One region of the Geodermatophilus sp. SYSU D00779 genome, then DNA from elsewhere that is predicted to be linked to it. Evidence: riboswitches for the same ligand, from Rfam matches in the RefSeq annotation. Region 1 holds a riboswitch; the other holds the start of a gene.

What was found. A riboswitch is a leader RNA that binds a small molecule or an ion and turns the genes downstream of it on or off. The one in region 1 is predicted to bind thiamine pyrophosphate.
Region 2: it holds a riboswitch for thiamine pyrophosphate, as region 1 does, so the genes downstream of both, thiM (hydroxyethylthiazole kinase) here and ACI79G_RS11715 (purine-cytosine permease family protein) in region 1, are expected to answer to the same signal.

What each region holds. Positions count from the first base shown of each region.
Region 1 covers NZ_JBJGZQ010000012.1:99,913-109,974, reverse strand. Annotated here, with positions in the region: gene ACI79G_RS11745 (ATP-binding protein) at 173-595, opposite strand; gene ACI79G_RS11740 (uracil-xanthine permease family protein) at 880-2,268, shown strand; gene ACI79G_RS11735 (thiamine phosphate synthase) at 2,272-2,850, opposite strand; gene ACI79G_RS11730 (thiazole synthase) at 2,847-3,701, opposite strand; gene thiS (sulfur carrier protein ThiS) at 3,704-3,904, opposite strand; gene thiO (glycine oxidase ThiO) at 3,910-5,019, opposite strand; gene ACI79G_RS11715 (purine-cytosine permease family protein) at 5,016-6,362, opposite strand; TPP riboswitch at 6,352-6,464, opposite strand; gene ACI79G_RS11710 (thiaminase II/PqqC family protein) at 6,499-7,095, shown strand; gene ACI79G_RS11705 (TenA family protein) at 7,092-7,709, shown strand; gene ACI79G_RS11700 (hypothetical protein) at 7,766-7,936, shown strand; gene ACI79G_RS11695 (Nramp family divalent metal transporter) at 7,963-9,255, opposite strand; gene ACI79G_RS11690 (Mut7-C RNAse domain-containing protein) at 9,358-10,062, opposite strand.
Region 2 covers NZ_JBJGZQ010000008.1:1,652-11,713, forward strand. Annotated here, with positions in the region: gene ACI79G_RS07995 (ferredoxin reductase) at 1-743, opposite strand, end outside; gene ACI79G_RS08000 (PucR family transcriptional regulator) at 851-2,038, shown strand; gene ACI79G_RS08005 (class I SAM-dependent methyltransferase) at 2,067-2,672, opposite strand; gene ACI79G_RS08010 (hypothetical protein) at 2,804-3,070, shown strand; gene ACI79G_RS08015 (DNA polymerase IV) at 3,042-4,403, opposite strand; gene ACI79G_RS08020 (hypothetical protein) at 4,792-4,965, shown strand; gene thiD (bifunctional hydroxymethylpyrimidine kinase/phosphomethylpyrimidine kinase) at 5,035-5,859, opposite strand; gene thiE (thiamine phosphate synthase) at 5,856-6,530, opposite strand; gene thiM (hydroxyethylthiazole kinase) at 6,527-7,315, opposite strand; TPP riboswitch at 7,309-7,404, opposite strand; gene ACI79G_RS08040 (TSUP family transporter) at 7,485-8,219, shown strand; gene ACI79G_RS08045 (helicase) at 8,266-10,008, opposite strand.

The DNA.
Region 1 (10,062 bases):
CGTCGTCCGGAACGGGACGGACGCACGGGGCCGGCGTCCCGCCTCCTGTCCTACCGGTCGGCGCACCCCGGCGCGATCCGGAGGGGGTCCCACCGCCGGCCCGTCCCGAGGCTCCGGCCCCGTCTCGGGTCCCGCCCCGAGCGGGCGAGGGGCGGGGAGGAGGGGCCCTCCCTCAGGGCGCCAGCACGGCCCAGACGTGCTTGGCGCCGGCGGTGACGTACCAGCCGTGGTCGGTGGCCAGCTCGGCGATGAGGTAGAGCCCGAGCCCGCCCTCGCTGGGGTCGCGGTTCACGGCAGGGGCGGGCGGGGTGCCCGGCGCGCCGTCGCGGACCTCGATCAGCCAGGCGTTCGCCAGCGGGCGCACCGTGGCGCGGACCCGGCCGCCGCCGTGCCGCAGTGCGTTGGAGGCCAACTCGTCCAGGGCCAGGACCAGCCGGTCACGCAGGTCGGCCTGGTGCGGGCCGTCGAGGTGGGCCCGCACCTCGGCGCGGACGACGGGCAGCTCGGCGACGCTTCCGAGGTCCCAGGCGAAGTACTCCGGAGCCGCGGGCGGTCGTGCGGACGGCCACAGCTGTCGGACCGTCTCGCCTGTCACGCCGTGGTCCCCTCACGTGCTCGTCCCGCCCGGAGGCGCCCCCTGGCCGTCGCCCGATGGGCGCGACCGACCTTCGGCTCGCGAGCGAGTCGAACACCTGCGTATGGGTCAGCGCGGGCGGTCTCAAACATCGTGGGACAGCTGTCACACGGTGGCCAGTGCAGGCGGTGTGCCGCGGCGGCGCGATGAGGCCGCTCAGCGGATCGCAACCGCGGCGACACCGCGGTGGAACACCGGGCGGCGAGCCTGCTCCGGGAAGCGACCCCACCGTGAGGAGTGCTGCGATGGCGACCACCCGGCCGGCGAGCGCCCGGACGTACGACCGCACCGACCCGAACGCCCGGCCGCCGTGGAACGAGGCGGTGCCGCTGGGTCTGCAGCACGTGCTGGCGATGTTCACCTCGAACCTCACCCCGGCGATCCTGCTGGCCGGGGTCATCGGCGCGACGACCGGCGAGGCGGTGCTGCTGGTGCAGGCGGCCCTGCTGTGCGCGGGGCTGGCCACGCTGCTGCAGACCGTCGGCATCGGCCCGGTCGGCAGCCGGCTGCCCCTGATGATGGGCTCGGGCTTCGCGTTCATCGCCGTCGCCGTCCCGCTGGCCGGGGACCACGGTCTCGACGCCGTCCTCGGCGGGGTGCTGGTCACCGCCGCGGTCCAGGTCGCCATCGCGCTGGGCATCCACCGCGTCGCCGGGCTGTTCCCGCCGGTGGTGACCGGGACGATCATCCTGGTCATCGGCCTGGGGCTGCTGCCCAGCGGCGTCAACCTGGCCGCCGGCGGCGTCGGCTCCCCGGACTTCGGCGCGCCGGTCAACCTGGCCGTCGCCGGCCTCGTGCTGGTGCTCACGGTGGTCCTCAACCAGTTCTGCCGCGGGCTGCTGTGCAGCGCCTCGGTGCTGATCGCGGTGGCCGTCGGCTACGTGGTGTCGATCCCGCTGGGTCTGCTCGACCTCTCCGGCGTCGGCGACCGGCCGCTGGTCGCGGTGCCGGCGCCGTTCGAGTTCGGGGTGTCCTTCCCGCTGGTCGCGGTGCTGTCGATGGCCGTCGTCGGGGTGGTCAACATGGTCGACTCGGTGGGCACCGTGCACGCGGTGACCGAGGGCGGCGCCGGCCGGCCGGCGACCGCGCGGGAGCTGCGCGGCGGCATCCTCGCCGAGGGCGGCAGCGCGGTCCTCGGCGGCGTCCTCGGTGCCCTGCCGACGACGATGTTCAGCCAGAACATCGGCCTGGTCGCCCTCACCAAGCAGATGAGCCGGCACGTGGTCACCCTGGGCGCGGTCGTGCTGGTCGCCCTCTCGCTGCTGCCGCAGGTGGCCGCGGTACTCGCCGCGATCCCGCCCGCGGTCCTCGGCGGCGGGGTGCTGGTGCTCTTCGGCATGGTCGTCGCGATCGGCATCCAGCTGCTCAGCAAGGACGGCCTGGACACCCGCGCGCTGCTCATCGTGGCGTTGTCGGTCGGCCTGGGCCGGGGCATCGCCGCCGCGCCGGACGCCGTCGACCGGGTGACCGGCGAGTGGGGCGCGCTGTTCGACTCGGGCATCGTGGTCGCGGCCGTCGTCGCCGTCGTCCTCAACCTCGTGCTGCCCGGCCGGAAGGGCGCCGGTGAGCCGCCGGCGCCGGCCGAGGTGGTCGTGGACGACGTGGTGGCCGGGCAGCGGCCCGCGGTGGGTTGAGCGTCAGGGGGCCAGGGCGGTGAGGTACCGCCGGACGACGGACGGGTCGCGCATCACCGGGCCCATGACCGCGACGCCGTGCGCCCCGGCGGCTCGGCAGCCGGCGACGTCGTCCGGGCCGACCCCGCCCAGGGCGAGCACCGGCGGCGCGCCCGGGACCAGCGCGGCCAGCCCGTCGAGGCCGAGCGCCGGCCCGTAGCCGGGTTTGGAGGCGGTGGGGAAGACCGGGGAGAGGAACACCCAGTCGCACCCCTCCGCGGCCGCCCGGGCGAGCTCGGCAGCCGAGTGGCAGGAGCGGCCCAGCAGCGGCGGCCGCACCGCGGGGAGCGGGTCGGCGGCGGCCAGGTGCACCGGGACGCCGTCCGGTGCGCCGGCCGCCCCACCCCACACCACCAGGCCGCCCACCGCGTCGAGCACCGCCCGCAGGTCCGCGGCCAGCGCCCTCCGTTCGGGGGCGGGCAGGTCCTTGTCACGCAGGAGCACTGCCCGCGCCCCGTGCGCGACTGCCGCGGCGACCACCTCGGCCAGCGGCCCGGCGGCCTGCGTCCGGTCGGTGACGACGAGCAGCCGGGGCAGCGTCACAGCTCCGGCAGGCCCTCGAAGGAGGTGGAGGCCTCGGCGTGCCAGCGGCGCGGGATCCGGCCGGCGAGCAACGCCTGCCGGCCACCCTCGACCGCCTGCCGCATGGCCAGCGCCATCCGCTCGGGGTCGCGCGCGCGGGTCACCGCGGAGGCCAGCAGCACCGCGTCGCAGCCGAGCTCCATCGCCAGCGCGGCGTCCGAGGCGGTGCCGATGCCGGCGTCCAGCACCACCGGGACGTCGACGCCCTCCCGTAGCAGCGCGATGTTGTGCGGGTTGCGGATTCCCAGCCCGCTGCCGATCGGCGAGCCCAGCGGCATGACCGCGGCGCACCCGGAGTCGGCCAGCCGGCGACCGAGGATGGGGTCGTCGGTGGTGTAGGCGAGCACGGTGAAGTCGTCGGCGACCAGCTGCTCGGCGGCGTCGAGCAGTTCGACGGCGTCGGGCAGGAGGGTGTGCTCGTCGCCGATCACCTCGAGCTTCACCCAGGACGTGCCGAACGCCTCGCGGGCCAGCCGCGCGGTGAGCACGGCCTCGCGGGCGGTGCGGCAGCCGGCGGTGTTGGGCAGCAGCCGCACGCCGCAGCGGTCGAGCACCTCGAGCATCGACGCGCTCGACGACGCCTCCACCCGGCGCAGCGCCACCGTGACCAGCTGGGTGCCCGAGGCCCGCACCGCCGCCTCGAGGGTCTCGAGGTCGGGCACGCCGCCGGTGCCGAGCAGCAGCCGGGAGGTGAAGGTCTCGCCGGCGATCACGAACGGGTCGGTGGCCTCCTCGGAGGCGAGGGCCGGCGCCACGTCGCTGGTCAGGTCCTGGCGCGGTGCGGGGGACGGGGTCCGGGTGGGCGAGGGCATCGTCAGCCTCCTGCGGTCGGGGCGAGCACCTCGAGGGTGTCGCCGGGGGAGATGCGCGTCGCCGGCCAGCTGCTCCGGGGGACGACGTCCCCGTTCAGCGCCACCGCGACCCGGTCGTGCGCGCCGCTGCGCGCGGCGACCAGGTCGGCGACGGTGGCGTCCGCGGCCAGCTCGGTGTCCTCGCCGTTGACGGTGACCTGCATGACGGCTACCTCCCGAAGCGGTCGGCGGTGAAGGGAGCGGCGAGCTCGGGCAGCCTGCCCGTGGCCAGCAGCTCGGCGGTCACCTCGGCGGTGACCGGGGTGAGCAGCACGCCGTTGCGGTGGTGCCCGGTGGCCAGCACCAGGCCCGGCAGCGGGCCGGGGCCCAGGAGCGGGGCGTTGTCCGGCGTGCCGGGGCGCCACCGGGCCAGCGTCTCGACCAGCTCCAGCTCGCTGATCCCGGGGACGACGTCGATCGCGTCGTGCAGCAGGTCGTGCACCCCGCCCGCGGTGACGGTCGGGTCGAACCCGCGGTCCTCGGTCGTCGCGCCGACGATGAGCCGGTCGCCCGCGTAGGGCACCAGGTAGACGGGCCGGCCGCGGACCAGCGCGCGCACCGTGCCCTCGAGCAGGTCGCCCGCGCCGGCCAGCCGCAGGATCTGGCCCTTCACCGGGCGCACCGGCAGCGGCGGGACCCCGGGCAGGCGGCCGCTGTGCGCGCCGAGCGCCAGGACGACGCTGCCGGCCGCCACCGTGCCGCCGTCCGCCGTCTCCAGGCCCGCCGCCCGGCCGCCGACGACGCGCAGCTCGGTGACCCGGTCGCGCACCAGGCGCACCCCGGCGTCCAGCGCGGCGACCAGCAGCGCGGCGTGCAGGGCCCGGCCGTCGACGGAGTGGTCGCCGGCGACGAGCAGCCCACCGCGCACCCGCGGGGTCAGCGAGGGCTCGCGACGGCGGGCCTCCCGCGGGGTGAGCCGCTCGGCGTCCAGGCCCAGCTCCCGCTGGAAGGCGTGCAGCGCGGCGAGCTCGCGGACGTCGTCCTCGTCGAAGCCGACGACGAGCGTGCCGGCCGTGCGCAGCCCGACCGGGGTGCCGCTGGCCCGCTCGACCTCCGCGGCGAAGGCCGGCCAGCGCTCGACCGAGGCCAGGCCCAGCCGCAGCAGCGCCTCCTCGCGGTAGCCGGCCTCGGTGACCGGGGCGAGCATCCCGGCCGCGGCGGCCGACGCGCCGGTACCGGGGGAGTCGTCGACGACGGTGACCGAGAGCCCCCGTCGGGCCGCCTGCCAGGCCGTGGCCAGCCCGATGAGACCCCCGCCGGCGACCGCGACGTCGCTCATGCCGGCAGTCTCCGCCGCCGCAGCCACCCCGGCAGGCAGATCGGCGCGGTGAGCAGCACCGCGACACCCAGGCCCACCAGCGACGCCGACCAGCCGTTGGCCGGGTCGATGCCGAGGTCGGCCTGGCGGGCGGTCCACCACGCCGTCCAGCCGGCGCCGGGGCCGGAGAGGTGGGTCGGGAGGGTGAGCTGGTAGGCGACGAAGCCGGCGAGCCACGGCAGCAGGAGCAGCGGCCGGGCGGGGGCGGTGTCGGAGGTGTCCCAGGCGCCGCGCGGGGTGGTGGAGTAGGCGACGGCGAAGACGCCGACCAGCGGGACGAACACCGCGCCGATGAGGAAGAGGAACGGCTCGTAGGCGGCGATGTCGAAGGTCAGCGCCAGCAGCGTCGCGACGGTGCCGACGGCCAGCGCGAGCAGCCGGCGGTCCGCGCGGGCGACGAGGTTCTGGGTCGAGATCGCGGTGGAGTAGACGTTGGCGAAGGCCTCGTCGAGCTCGACGGTGACCAGCACGAGCACCGCCACGGCGCCGAGCGGGACGGCGAGCAGCGCGTCGATGACGTCGAGCCCGGAGCTGCCGTAGGCGGCCAGCGCCAGGACGCCGAGGGTGAACATCACGACGGTGGCCAGGCCGTAGCCGAGCGAGGCCCCGGTGAACGCCGCCCGGCCGCTGCGCGCGTGCCGGGTGTAGTCGGCGACCAGGGGGAACCAGGAGATCGGCAGGGCGATGACGATGTCCGCCGCCGTCCAGAAGGACGTCGCCGCGCCGTTCGCCAGCGGCGGCAGCGGCTCGGCGAGCACCTCGACGAAGAGGTACACGACCGCGGCCAGCGCCGCCCAGACGGCGTAGCGGGCCAGCACGCGGGCCACGCCGAGCGGGCGCAGCGCCATCGCGGTGGCCAGCGCGCCGGCGACCAGCACGAACGGCCAGCGCGGCGCGTCGAGCACCCGCGACGCGGCCTCGGCGATGATCACGATCTCGAAGGTCGCCCAGCCGACGCACTGCACGAGGTTGAGCGCGGTGGGCAGCGCGGAGGCGCGGCGGCCGAGGAGCCCGCGCAGCAGCACCATCGTCGGCACCCGTTCCCGCGCGCCGGCCGCGGCGGCCAGCCCGAGGAGGACCGCGCCGATCGCGGCGCCGACGACGATCGCGCCGAGCGTCGTCGACAGCGGCCGGCCCGGGAGGACGACGAACACCGCGGCGACCGGCAGCAGCAGGCTGACGCCGAGGTTGGCCCACAGGCCGAAGGAGTCGCGCAGGCCCAGCGTGGTGGCGGGGGCCTGGTCGAGGGTGAGGGGCGCGTCCGCGGTGGGCGCGCTGGTGCGGACGTCGTCCGACGTGCTCATGGTCGCTCCCTACGCCGGCATTACCCGGTCAGGTTCCAGCGGTCGGCGACGCGTCGAGTCGCCCTCTCAGCCCGGTCCGCCCGAGCTCCCGCACATGGCGGTGCCCACAGTAGCCCCGACGCGTACGGTCGCCGCCGTGCCGGTCGCCGACCTCCTCCCCCGCCACCCCGACGCCTGGCGGGGGGCGACCCGCCACCCGTTCCTCGACGCCGTGCGCGACGGGACGATCCCGGTCGCCGCCTTCGACACCTGGCTCGTCCAGGACGCGCGCTTCGTCGCCGACCTGCTGCGCTTCCAGGCCCGCCTGCTGGCACGGGCGCCCCGGCCGGCGCAGGCCGTCCTCGCCGGTGGGCTGGTCGCGCTGGTCGACGAGCTGGGCTGGTTCGAGGAGCAGGCCGCCGTCCGCGGGCTGGACCTCGGCGCGCCCGCGCTGCCGGCCACGGCCGCCTACGCGGAGCTGCTCGAGCGGCTCGACGCCGCCGACGCCGGGACGGCGCTGACCGCGCTGTGGACGATCGAGCGCACCTACCTCGACGCGTGGTCGGGAGCGTCGCCCGGGGCTCCGGGGTACCGCGCCTTCGTCGAGCACTGGACGCAGCCCGGGTTCGCCGACTACGTCGCCGGCCTGGAGGCGGCGGCGGACGGCGTCCCCGCCCCCGATGCCGACGCGGTGTTCACCGAGGTGGTCGCGGCCGAGACCGCCTTCTGGGCGATGGCGGTGGAGGCGGCGTGACGCTCTCCGCCGACCTCTGGGCGGCCAACGCCGACCTGGCCGCGGCGGCGCTGGCGCACCCGTTCGTCGCGGGCATCGGCGACGGCACGCTGCCCCGGGAGCGCTTCGCCGGCTACGTCGCGCAGGACGCCTTCTTCCTCGAGTCCTTCGCCCGGGCCTACGCCCTCGGTGTCGCGCACAGCCCCGACCGGGCCACCCTCGACGCCTTCGCCGACCTGCTCGTCGGCGTCCGCGAGGAGCTGCGGCTGCACGCCGGCTACGCCGCCCGCTGGGGCATCGACCTGGCCGGCGTCGAGCCGCTGCCGGCGACCACCGCCTACACCGACTTCCTGCTGGCCACGGCGTCCCTCGGCGGGGTCGGCGCCACCTGCGCCGCGATGACCCCGTGCATGCGGCTCTACGCGCACCTGGGCCGGTCGCTGTCGGCGGAGCGCGCCGGGGACTACGCCGAGTGGGTCACCACCTACGCCGACCCGGGCTTCGAGGAGCTCGCCGCCGGCCTGGAGCGGCTGCTCGACCGGCACGCCTCCGACGTCCCCGCGGTGCGGACGGCCTACCGGCGGGCGATGCGCCTGGAGGTCGGCTTCTTCGACGCCGCCTGGCGCGGAGCCTGACCGCCGGGTTCCACGTGGAACCAGCAGCTCTCACGGGACGCTGGTTGACTGCCGGCATGGTCGCGCCGATCCCCGAGCCGGACCCGAGCATCGATCCGACCGAGCCGGTGCCCGACGACCCGGGGGAGCTGCTCCCCGACGCGCCGGAGCCCCTCCCGCCCCCGCCGATCGAGCCGACACCCGACGACCCCGGCGGCGATCCGGGCGGCGTCCCGGAGCCCGCCTGACGGCGGGACGGACGCCGGGTCCTCCCTCAGCCGAGGACGAAGCCCAGCAGCAGGTGGCCGTTGAGCCCGATGATGAGGGCCGCGACCACCGCACCGGCGACGGTCGTGACCCGCCGGTTCACCCAGCCGCCCATCAGGTCGCGGCGGCTGGTCAGCCACAGCAGCGGAACCAGCGCGAACGGGATGCCGAAAGAGAGCACCACCTGGGACCAGACCAGCGCGGTCGTCGGGTCGCCGCCGAGCAGCAGCACCAGCAGCGCCGGGGCGAGGGTGATCAGCCGCCGGGCGAGCACCGGGATGTGCCGGCGCAGGAAACCGGCCATGACCACCTGGCCGGCGTGCGTGCCGACCGACGAGGAGGCGAAGCCCGAGGCCAGCAGCGCGAGCGCGAAGGCCAGCGACGCCCCGGCGCCGAGCTGGTCGCCGAGCCCGGCGTGCACGCCCTCCAGCGAGCCGGCGTCGCCCCCGCCGGTGAACAGCTGCGCCGCGATGACCAGCATCGCCGCGTTGACCAGCCCGGCCAGGCCCATGGCCAGCAGCACGTCGAGCCGCTGGGCCCGCAGCAGGCGGCGCCGTCCCTCGGCCGTGCGCCCGGCGGTGACGACGTCGCCGTAGCGGCCCGGGGTGAGCGCGGAGTGCACGTAGATGACGTGCGGCATCACCGTCGCGCCGAGGATGCCGGCGGCGAGCACCAGGCTGTCCGGACCGGCGAACGAGGGCACCAGGCCGCCGGCCAGCCCGCCCACGTCGACGCCCGAGCCGACCAGCGTGTAGCCGAAGCCCAGCCCGATGACCAGCAGCAGGCCGGTGATCACCCGCTCGAACGGCCGGTGCCCGCGCGACTGCGCGGCCAGCAGCACGAAGGCGACGACGGCGGTGATCAGCCCGCCGACGGGCAGCGGGACGCCGAACAGCAGGTTGAGCGCGACCGCGCCGCCGACGATCTCGGCCAGGTCGGTGGCGATCGCGACCGCCTCGGCCTGCAGCCACAGCCCCCGGGTGACCGGCTTGGGCAGCCGTTCGCGGCAGTTGGTGGCCAGGTCACGGCCGGTGGCCAGGCCGAGCTTCGCGGTCAGTGACTGGATGAGCATCGCCATGAGGTTGGCCGCGACGATCACCCACAGCAGCGTGTAGCCGAAGGCCGCGCCGCCGGAGAAGTTGGTCGCGAAGTTGCCCGGGTCCACGTAGGCGACCGCGGCCACGAACGCCGGCCCGAGCAGCGGCCAGATGCGGCGCCGGCCGGTGGCCTGGGGAGGTCGTCTCGGCGTGCCGACCAGCGTGGTGGGCAGGACGGCGGCCTCGGTCTTCGACAGGTACACGGCGGCCTCGCAGGTGCAGGTCGGTGGGCGGTCGCTCCTGTCCTGCCCCCCGCCGGTGTCACACCGGGGCCAGCCCGTGGCCCCCGGGGGCCGAAGTGAGCCTCACCTACGCCGCGCGGCCGCCACGAGTTCGTCGATGCGACGGGCGTGCGCGCCGTGCCAGTAGACCCGGCCGCACGCCGGGCAGCGGGAGAAGTCGTCGAAGGTCCGGCGGGTGCCCGGTGGCAGCCGGTCGGCCACGTCGGCCTTCGGCACCGCCTCGAGCCGGGCGCCGCAGGCGGTGCACCGGGTCAGCGGGGCCAGGGACGGCGCGAACCGGTCGAGGACGTCGGCCAGCTGGTCGTCCGGCCGGCTCCCGCGCACCAGCGCCCCGGGCACCCCGCGCCGCATCAGCAGGCCGCGGTCCTGGGTGAGCAGCACCCGCTCCTCGGCGACGGCCCGCGCGGCGAGGTCGGCGTCCTCGGCGTCGTGGGACCAGGCGGCGTCCAGACCGAGCAGCCGCAGCCGACGGGCCAGCGTGCCCAGCCCGACGTCGAGCAGGAAGCCGCCGGACGGCACCGGCTGCGGGCGGGGGACCGGCTCGACCTCGAGGACGGCGCCGGGACGGGTGCGCGCCGACAGCGGCACGGGCCGGTCGTCCACCCGCACCGCGCCCACCTCGGTCAGGGGCACGCCGGCGGCCTGGACGAGGTGGGCGACCGTGGCGTCGGGATCGAAGCGCATCCGCCGGACGCCCCGGTGCCGGTCCCGCCCCGGCAGCAGGAAGCGCAGCGGCGCCGGGACGACGACGTCGACGTCCTCGGTCAC
Region 2 (10,062 bases), on a different contig from region 1:
ATGCCCACCGGGCCGCAGGCCCAGGTGGCCCGCTCGGCCAGGTCGGGGACCAGCGCGGCGATGGCGGCGGCGTCGAGCATCCCGGCGCTGTCGGTGTGCTGCTCGATGAGGCGGATGCGGCCGGCGGCGGCCAGCTCCCGCAGGTCCGCGCCGAAGACGACGTCCTCCGGGGTGGGAGCGGAGTGCACGACGACGACGTCGGCCAGCTCGTCGTGGTTGCGCAGGATGCCCATGACCGGGGTGATGCCGGAGCCGGCGGTGACGAACAGGACCTTGGCGGGGGCCTGCGCGGGCAGGACGAACTCGCCGGTGGCCTGGTCGAGGTGGACCAGCGTGCCGGGCTGGGTGCGGTGCACCAGGTGGTTGCTGACCTTGCCGCCCGGGATGGCCTTGACGGTGATGCTGATGCAGCCGTCGGGGCGGTCCAGGTGCGAGGTCAGCGAGTAGGCGCGCCACATGCGAACGCCGTCGACGTCGACGCCGATGCGCACCCACTGGCCGGGCACGTGGCGCTGCCAGTCGGCGCCCGGCCGGATGACCAGCGTGGCGGCGTCCCGGGTCTCCCGGTGGACGGCGACGACGCGGCCGCGCAGGTCCGCCCCCGCGCGCAGCGGGTTGACCATGTCCAGGTAGTCGGCCGGCAGCAGCGGGGTCGTGACGAGCTCGGCCAGGCGCATCGCCCGGTCGCGCAGCGCGCTCAGGGCCGGCCGGGCCGACGGAGGGCGCGGGACGGTCGCGGTCATACACCTGATGGTTCCCAGCGCTGCGCGCAATTACCTGTGCCGTGGGCGTGAACCTGCCGCTGGATACTGTCCCTGCCGAACAAAGCCCGGAGCGGAGGAGAGCGTCGATGGCGCCGGAGCAGGACACCTTCCCGCCGGAGGTCGCGGCGGCGATGCAGGGCCAGCTGCCCGCCGTCGCCGAGCGGACCGTCGCGGCGATCGTCGTCGAGGTGCCCAGCTACACCGAGGCCTTCAGCGGCGTCATGGGCCGCAAGATCGAGAACGCCGTCCAGCTGGCCCTCGGTGGCTTCCTGGAGCTGGCGACGGCGAACGGCGGGGCGGACCCCAGCCGGCCCATCGGCCCGGCGCTCGAGGGCGCCTACGCCCTCGGTCGCGGGGAGGCCAAGTCGGGCCGGACCATGGACGCGTTGCTGGCCGCCTACCGGGTGGGCGCACGGGTGGCGTGGCGGCACATGAGCGAGACGGCGGTGGCGGCCGGCATGCCCGCCGGGTCGCTGGCCCGCTTCGCCGAGCTGGTGTTCGCCTACATCGACCAGCTGTCGGCGGCCAGCGCCTCCGGCCACGCCGACCACCTCGACAGCAGCGGCCGGCTGCGCCGCCGCAACCTGGAACGGCTGACCGAGCTGCTGCTCACCGGTGCGCCCCCGTACGACCTCGCCGCCGCCGCCGAGCGCGCGGACTGGGCGCCGCCGCGGACCCTGACCGCGGTGCTGGTGCCCGAGTCGCGCGTGCGCGGCGCGCTCGCCGTGCTCGACGTCCGCACGCTGCAGGCCGGGGAGGACCTGCCCGGCACCGAGCCCGGCGCCGAGCGCTCGGTGCTGCTCGTGCCGGACGCCGACGGGTACGCCCGCACCCAGCTGGTCCGGGCGCTGGGCGGGCGGGAGGCCGTCGTCGGCCCGGCCCGGCCGTGGCAGCAGGCCCGCTCCTCCTACTCGCGGGCGCTGCGGGCGCTGCAGCTGGACCTGCGCCCGGACGGCGACCAGCCGGTCGACACCGAGCTGCGGCTGGCCGACCTCGTGCTGCGTGCCGACGGCGAGGCGCTCGCCGACCTGCGCGCCCAGGTGCTCGCCCCGCTCGACGGGCTGGGCCCCGGACCCCGCGAGAAGCTGGTGGAGACGCTGCGCTCCTGGCTGCTGCACCACGGGCGCCGGGAGAAGGTCGCCGCCGAGCTGTTCGTGCACCCGCAGACGGTCCGCTACCGGATGGGTCAGCTGCGCGACCTGTACGGCGAGCGCCTCGAGGACCCGCAGTCGGTCCTCGAACTGACCCTGGCCCTGGGCGCGGTGCAGCGGTGACACCGCGCGGCCGGACGGGGGTCCTCCCTCAGGCGGGACGCAGGACGGCGACCAGGAAGTCCGCGTCCGGGCTGAACGGCCGCAGGTCCCAGGTGGACAGCAGCAGGTCCTCCGCCCAGCCGGCCGTGCGGGCGTCGGCGCGGAAGTCGTCGAAGGCGTAGCCGCGGCCGGCGCCGAAGCCGATCGCGGCCCGTCCGCCGGAGGCCACGTGCGCCCGCAGCCGCTGCAGGACGGCGACCCGCGTGCTCGGCGCCAGGAAGGCCATCACGTTGCCCGCCGAGACGATGGCGTCGAACGGCCCGGGGATGCCGCGCGCCGGCAGGTCGAGCTCGGCGAGGTCGCCGACCAGCCACCGCGGCCCGGGGTGGTCCACCTCGGCGGCCGCGACGAGCACCGGGTCGACGTCCACCCCGACCACGTCGTGGCCCGCGCGGGCCAGCCAGCCGCCGGTGCGCCCCGGCCCGCAGCCGGCGTCGAGCACGCGGGAGGCGCGCGGCAGCATGGCGTCGACCAGCCGCGCCTCGCCGGCCAGGTCGAACCCCTGCGCGGCGAGGTCCCGGAACCGCTGCACGTAGGCGGCCGAGTGGCCCGGGTCCTGCTGGGTGATCCGCGTCCAGGCGCTCTGCTCCGTCACCCGCCCATGGTCGCCGACCGGGGTGGATCCCGAGGCAACCGGTACCTGGCGTCCAGCTGGGCCACAGGTGCGCCCCCCAGGCTCGACCTCACCAGCGGCCCACCGGGGGCCGGAGGACGGGAGGCACCGCCATGACCCAGACCCTGACCGGACGCCGGTCCCGCCGCACGCGGACGCCGCTGCCGACCCCGCCGGCCGCCGACGTCCTCGACGCCGACCTCGAGGTGCGGGTGGCGGCGGCCGCCCTCGCCGAGCACCCGGGCGCGACGGTCGGCCGGGTCGAGGTGGACGGCGAGGGTCGCTACGCGGCCCACCTCGTCACCTGGTTCGGCCAGCAGGTCGTCGTCCCGGTCGACCGGGACCTCACGGTCATGGGGTGGGCGGCGCTGGCGCGCTGACCCGCCACTCCGGCGGCTCGGCCGGGTGCAGGGCCGGGTCGTCGGCGGCCAGCGTGCGCACCGGCCCGGGCGGGGTCAGCGGCCCCTCGAAGCGCACGGTGACCCGGCCGAGGCCGCGACCCCACACCCAGCCGGCGCCGTGCTCGTCGTGCCGCACGTCCTGGCCCGGCCACCAGCGCGACTCCGCCGTCAGCGGCTCGGGCGCCTCCTCGACCTCGGCGCCGGGCGCCTCCACGGCGTCGTCCACCGGCTCCTCGTCGGTGGCGAACAGGTCGCCCTGCGCGTAGAGCGACAGCCCGGAGACGCCGACCCCGAGCAGCCGCAGCCCGCCCTGGGTGCCGGCCTCGGCCAGCAGCCGCGCGGCGATCGAGGCGATCACCCGCGGGTCGTCGGTCGGGTGGGGCAGCGTCTGCGAGCGGGTGAGCGTGGTGAAGTCGTAGCGGCGCAGCTTGAGCGTCACCGTCCGTCCCGAGTACGCGGACGCGCGCAGCCGGCTGCCGACCCGCGCGGCCATGCTGTCGACGTACCGGCCGAGCACCCTCAGGTCGGTGAGGTCGCGGGCGAAGGTCTCCTCCTGCGAGATCGACTTGGCCTCCCGCTCGGCGACCACCGGTCGGTCGTCCTCGGCGCGGGCCAGCGCGTACAGGCCGGTGCCGTGCGCCCGGCCGGCCAGCGCGACCAGGTCGGGCAGCGACTTGACCGCCAGGTCCGCGACGGTCTTCACGCCCACCTGGTGCAGCCGCTCGGCGGTCGCCGGTCCCACGCCCCCGAGCCGGGTGACCGGCAGCGGGTGCAGCACCTCGAGCTCGCCCCCCGGTGGGACGACGACCAGCCCGTCGGGCTTGTCGAGGTCCGAGGCGATCTTGGCCATCAGCTTGGAGCTGCCGATGCCGACCGACCCGGTCACCCCGCCGGTGGCTGCGGCGATCCGCTCCTTGAGGCCCCGGGCCAGCCCGGTCACGCCGTCCACCGACAGGTCCAGGCCGTCGCCCGCCCCCAGGTCGACGTAGGCCTCGTCGATCGACACCGGCTCGACCAGCGGGGACAGCTCGCGCAGCAGCGCCATCACGACGTCGGAGGTGCGGCGGTAGGCGGCGAAGCGGCCGCCGAGGAACGCCGTCCCGGGCGGGCAGCGGCGGCGCGCCTCGGCGGTGGACATCGCCGAGCGGGCGCCGTAGGCCCGCGCCTCGTAGGACGCCGTCGCCACCACGCCGCGCCCGCCCACGCCGCCGACCACCACCGGGCGGCCCCGTAGCGAGGGCTTGTCGCGCTGCTCGACGGCGGCGAAGAAGGCGTCGAGGTCCAGGTGCAGGATGCTCGCCTCCCGCCGCACGCCCCACCTCCTCGTCCTCGCCGCCGGCCCGCTCCATGGTCACCCGTCCTCCCCGCGGGTGAGAGCGGACGCACCGGTGCGGTCCCCGAAGGGCGTCGAGGCCGACCTCGAGGGTGTGGCCATCGTCGAGGTCGGCGGCACCGAGGACTCCATCCGGGCGGCCGCACAGCGCTTCCCCGACCAGCAGGACGGCATCGGTACCTCCACCTCGGAGGTGCTCGCCGGGGCGCTGCGCTCGATCGTCGGCGCCGCCAGGCGGTCGCCGACGCCGTCGAGCGGGAGGGCGCCGCGGAGGCGGCGGCGATCCTGGTCCGCGGGCAGGCGGAGGCCGAGGCGCTGGACGCCCGGGCCGAGGCCTTAGGAGTACGGCGAGACCGCGATCTTCGAGATGCTGGTCGAGGTGCTGCCCGAGGTCGTGCAGGCCGCGGCCGCCCCGCTGGCGGGCGTGGACGAGATCCGTCATCTCCGCCGACGGCGCCGGCTCGGTGGCGCGACGCCCGCCGCGGACGGCCCCACCCGCGTCCCGATCACCACGGTCGACGGGGAGGAGTCGGCCCGCTGACCCCTGTCCGCCGTGATCATCGGCGGGTGGTCGAGCACGTCGGCGTGTCAGGCGACCACCTGCCGATGATCAACGCGGGAGTGGCTCCCAGATGCCGGCGAAGTGGTGCACCGGGCCGTGGCCGGAGCCGACGCCCAGGCTCTCCCCCGCCTCCAGCGCCCGCTGCAGGTAGTCCCGGGCGGGGTCGACCAGCCGGGACCAGTCGTCGGTGCGGTGGCGGGCGGCCAGCGCGGCCAGCGCCGAGGACAGCGTGCAGCCGGTGCCGTGCGTCGAGGTGGTGCCGACCCGCGGCCGCCGGGTGACCGTGACGCCGTCCGCGGTGGCCAGCACGTCGACGCTGTCGTCCCCACCCAGGTGGCCGCCCTTGAGCAGCACCGCACGGGGGCCGAGCGCGAGCAGGGCGGTGGCCTGGCCGGGCAGCTGGTCGACGTCGGTGGCCGGGGGCACGTCGAGCAGGACGGCGGCCTCCGGCACGTTCGGCGTGACCAGGTCGGCCAGGGGCAGCAGGTCGGTGCGGACGGCGTCGATCGCGGCGTCGTCGATGAGCCGGTCGCCGCTGGTCGCGACCATCACCGGGTCGCACACGACCGGGCCGCCCGGGTGGCCGGCCAGCCCCGCGGCGACGGCGCGCACGACACCGGCGGTGCCGAGCATGCCGAGCTTGGTGGCGTGCACCTCGACGTCGGCGAACAGGGTCGCCAGCTGTTCGGCGACGAACTCCGGCGGGACGCCGTGCACGCCGGTGACGCCGCGGGTGTTCTGGGCGGTCAGCGCGGTGAGCACCGCCGTCCCGTAGACGCCCAGCGCGCTGAAGGTCTTGAGGTCGGCCTGGATGCCGGCGCCGCCGCTGGGGTCGCTGCCGGCCACGGTCAGCGCGACCGCAGTGTCACTCACCGGACCACCTGCGCGAGCCGCCCCCGGTCGATGGCCGAGCGGAGCGCGCGGGCGGCGGCGTCCGGGTCGGCCGCCGCGCAGATCGCGGAGACGACGCAGACGCCGTCCACCCCGGTCGCGGCCACCTCGGCGGCCCGGTCGGCGTCGATCCCGCCGATCGCGACGGTGCCGAACCCGGCGGCGCGGGCCGCCTCGGCCAGCCCCCGGACGCCGTCCGGGCCCAGGGCGCTGCCGGCGTCGGGCTTGGTGGGCGTCGTCCACACCGGTCCGATCCCGACCAGGTCCACCGTCCCCGCCGGCAGTGCGCGGGCGACGTCCAGCTCGGCGACGGAGGAGACGCTGAACCCGAGCAGCCGGTCGGGCCCGAGCAGGGTGCGCACCTCGGCGGGGGGCAGGTCGTCCTGGCCGACGTGCACGCCGTCCACGCCGGCGAGCAGCGCGACGTCGACGGCGTCGTTGACCCAGAGCGCGACGTCCGGCCGGTCGGCCAGCGCCGCCTGCACCGCGCGGGTGAGCTGGAGCAGCTCGCGGCGGGAGGCGGTCTTGTCCCGCACCTGGACGGTGGTGACGCCGCCGGCGACCGCCGCGCGCACGACGTCGGCGACCGGCCGCGGGGCGGACAGCGCGGTGTCGGTGACCAGGTAGAGGGTCGGGTCGACGCGGCGTGTCATCGGACGTCCGCCGCGGCCAGGGCCTCGCCGTCGACGGCGTCCAGCGCGTCGAGCCAGGCGGGCGCGAAGGTGCCCGGGCCGCGCGCGACCTGCGCGGCCCGCTCCGCGGCGACGGCGACGTGCGCGTGCGCGGCCACGGTGCCGGTCAGCGCGTCGCCGGTGGCCGCGACGTAGGCGGCGACGAGGGCGCCCAGCGCGCAGCCGGCGCCGGTGGTGCGGGTCAGCAGCGCCGATCCCCCGCCGACGCGGACGGTGCGGTGTCCGTCGGTGACCAGGTCGACCTCGCCGCTGACCGCGACGACCCCGCCGGTCAAGGCGGCCAGCGCGGTGGCCGCCTTGGCGGCGTCCTCGGTCGAGTCGGTGCTGTCCACGCCGCGGCCGCCACCACCCGCGCCGGCCAGCGCCATGACCTCCGAGGCGTTGCCGCGGACGACGGTGGGCCGCAGTCCGACCAGCTCGGTGGCCAGCTCGGTGCGGTAGACCAGGCCGCCGACGGCGACGGGGTCCAGGACCCACGGCGTCCCGGCGGCACCGGCCGAGCGCGCGGCCAGCCGCATCGCCTCGGCGGTGCGGGCGTGCACGGTGCCCACGTTGACCAGCACCGCGGAGGCGACGGCGGCGAAGTCGCCGGCCTCCTCCGGGGCGTCCACCATCGCCGGCGCGGCGCCCGCGGCCAGCAGGGCGTTGGCGGTGATCGTCTGGACGACGGTGTTGGTCAGGCAGTGCACCAGAGGGGTGCGTGCGCGCACCGCCGCGCGGGCGGCGCGCAGGTCGACGGCCGGCATGCCGGTGACATCCCTTCGCCAGTGCGAACTGGAGCAGGTTCGACGGGTGTGCTCTCAGTCCCCGGTCGGGGACACCCCGTGCCACGTGCGCCTCCGAACGTAACACCGCCCCGCCGTGGTGCTCCCGCCGCGCGGAGCAGCAGCCGGGGCGTGCGACAGGATGGCCGGCGTGCTGCTCGCCTGCCTCGCCGTGCTGGTGGGCGCGACCGTGCAGGCCGCCGCCGGGTTCGGGCTGGCGCTCATCGCCGGACCCGCTCTCGTGGCCGTGCTCGCCCCCACCGAGGCGGTGACCACGCTGATCGTGCTGGCCACGACCACGACCCTGCTCCTGCTGCTGGTGCGCCGCGGGTCGCGGCCGGCCATCCGGTGGGCCGACGTCCGCGTGGTGGTCCTCGCCGCCGTCCCCGGGGTCCTGGCCGGCGTGCTGGTGCTCGCCGTGGTCAGCAAGCCGGCGCTGCAGCTGGCGGTGGGCGTGGGTGTGCTCGCGGCCGTGGCGCTGCAGGTCCTGCGGCGCCCGGTCCCCGGCCAGGGGACGCCGTCCCGGTGGGCCACGCTCGGCGTGGGGCTCCTCGCCGGCGTCCTCACCACCACGACCAGCACCAACGGGCCGCCGCTGGTGCTCTGGCTCGAGCGGCGGCACGTGCCCCCGGCGGAGATGCGCGACACCCTCGCGGCGCTGTTCCTCGCCCTCAACCTGCTCGGCGCCGCGGTGCTCGCCGCGTCGGGGCGGGTCGCGCAGGCCTTCCGGCCGGAGGTGGTGCTGGTGCTGCTGGTCGCGGCGGTCGTCGGCCACGTGGCGGGCCGCCGGCTGTTCCACCTGCTCGACGTCCGCCGGTTCCGGGCGGCCGGGTTGGCCCTGTCGGCGCTGGCCGGGGTGGCCAGCATCGCCGCGGCGCTGGGCTGAGGTCGCAGCGCGGCCACCGGCTCCTCAACGCGAGGCGGAGGTGGCCTCAGGCGTCGGTGAGCGCGACCGGCGGCAGCCAGTCGGCGTCCAGGAGCTCGGCGATCTCCTGCAGGGCCGAGGTGTCGGCCCCGGCGGTGGAGCCGCTGACCGCCAGCCGCTCCACCATCACCCGGGCCACCTGCTCCTCGACCGTGTCCTCGGCGAAGGCCACCCGCCACGGGGACACCTGACCGTCGCGGTGCGTGCGGCCGGTGACCTGGCGGGCCTGGATGCCGGAGAAGCGCGGCTGGTGGAACAACCCGACCCGCGGTGTCGTGGAGGCCGTGGCCCCGCCGGGCAGCAGCTCGCCGGCGTGCAGGCTGATCGAGGCGGTCACGGTGAACACGCACACCGGCGCCGCGCCGGTCTGGAAGCGCAGCCGCTCGGCCTCGACGTCGAAGCGGTCGCGGCCGTAGATGGCGGCCACACCGACGCCCGAGTCGAGCAGCGCCTCGCGGATCGGGTCGGCCGCCGTCTCGACGAACTCCACCGACACCGCGACCTGCCGCTCGGCCTCGACCTGCGCGCGCACCCAGTCGACGGTGGCCTGGGCGCGGATCAGCCCGGCCTTCTGCCGGAAGCGCAGCAGCGCGGCGCGCCCGCGGGCGGTCTGGCGGGCCCTCCGGGCCAGCTGCATCTCGGCGCGGAACTCCTGCCACTCGGACTCGTAGGCGCACCTCTCGGCCGGCGTCAGCGCGACCGGCGTCCCGGTGACCGACACCGGGCCCCAGGGCGCCGGCCGGTGCAGCGTCGCGGGCGGCTCGCCGTCGGCCAGCCAGCCCTGCAGCCGGGCGAGGTCGGCGCGGCGGGAGTCGGCGTCCTCGGTCCACGCCCACCCGTAGCGCCCACGTTCCACGTGGAACCCGTGCTCGGCGAGCTTCGCCGGGAGGTCGGCCCAGGCGCGCAGCGGGTCGCCGTGGCGCTGGGCGAACTGCGGGGCCAGGTAGGGCAGCTCCAACGGCGTGTGCGCCGGGGTGGCGGTGGCGGCGACGACGAAGGGCACGTCCCTCACCCGCCCGGCGCCGGAGACGGCCTTCCAGTGCTTCCACCGCTGGGTCGTCGTGTGCCGGACCATGTGCGCCTCGTCGGCGATGACGACGTCGAAGCGCAGCTCGCTCACCTTGGCCAGCCGGTCCCAGGTGGTGACGCACCAGCGCAGCCCCCCGTCGCCGAAGCCGGCGATCGAGCGGGTCCAGTGCGGGATGGTGATCGCCGCCGGACGGTCGGCCACGACCAGCACGCGGTCCCCACCGCGCAGCTCGCAGACCTCCCGGGCGGCCAGGACGGCGGTCCCGGTCTTGCCCACGCCCGGGTCGTCACCGAGCAGGAAGACCCGGTGCCCGGCCGCCGCGGAGGCGACGACGGCCTCAGCCCCCGTGGCCTGCTCCTCGCGCGGGACGAGGGGACGGCCCGGCGGCACCGGCCGCGGGGTGTCGTTGAGCTCGTCCTCGAGGAAGCGCTCGAAGGTGTACGGGGGCGGGTCGTAGGCGGCCAGCTCCGGCGGCAGCTCCCGGCCCACCCAGACGTGCGCCTGCAGGTCCGGCCGCCACTGGGCGCCCGGCGCCGGCGCGCGGAACGGGACGGCGAGCACCCACACCCGCTCTCCGGGCCCGGCGACCGGCCGCTCCGGTGCGGGCTTCGGGGTGCGGCGGGCCGGCGCCTTCGGACGGGTCGTCGTCGTGGTGCGGGTCGTGCCGGTCGAGCGGCTCTGGCTCGTCGACCGGGCTGTGCGGCGGCGCCGTCCGGGCACGGGTGTCCTCCTCTGCGTCGGTCGACGACGGTAGGTCGGCGGCGCGACGGGATC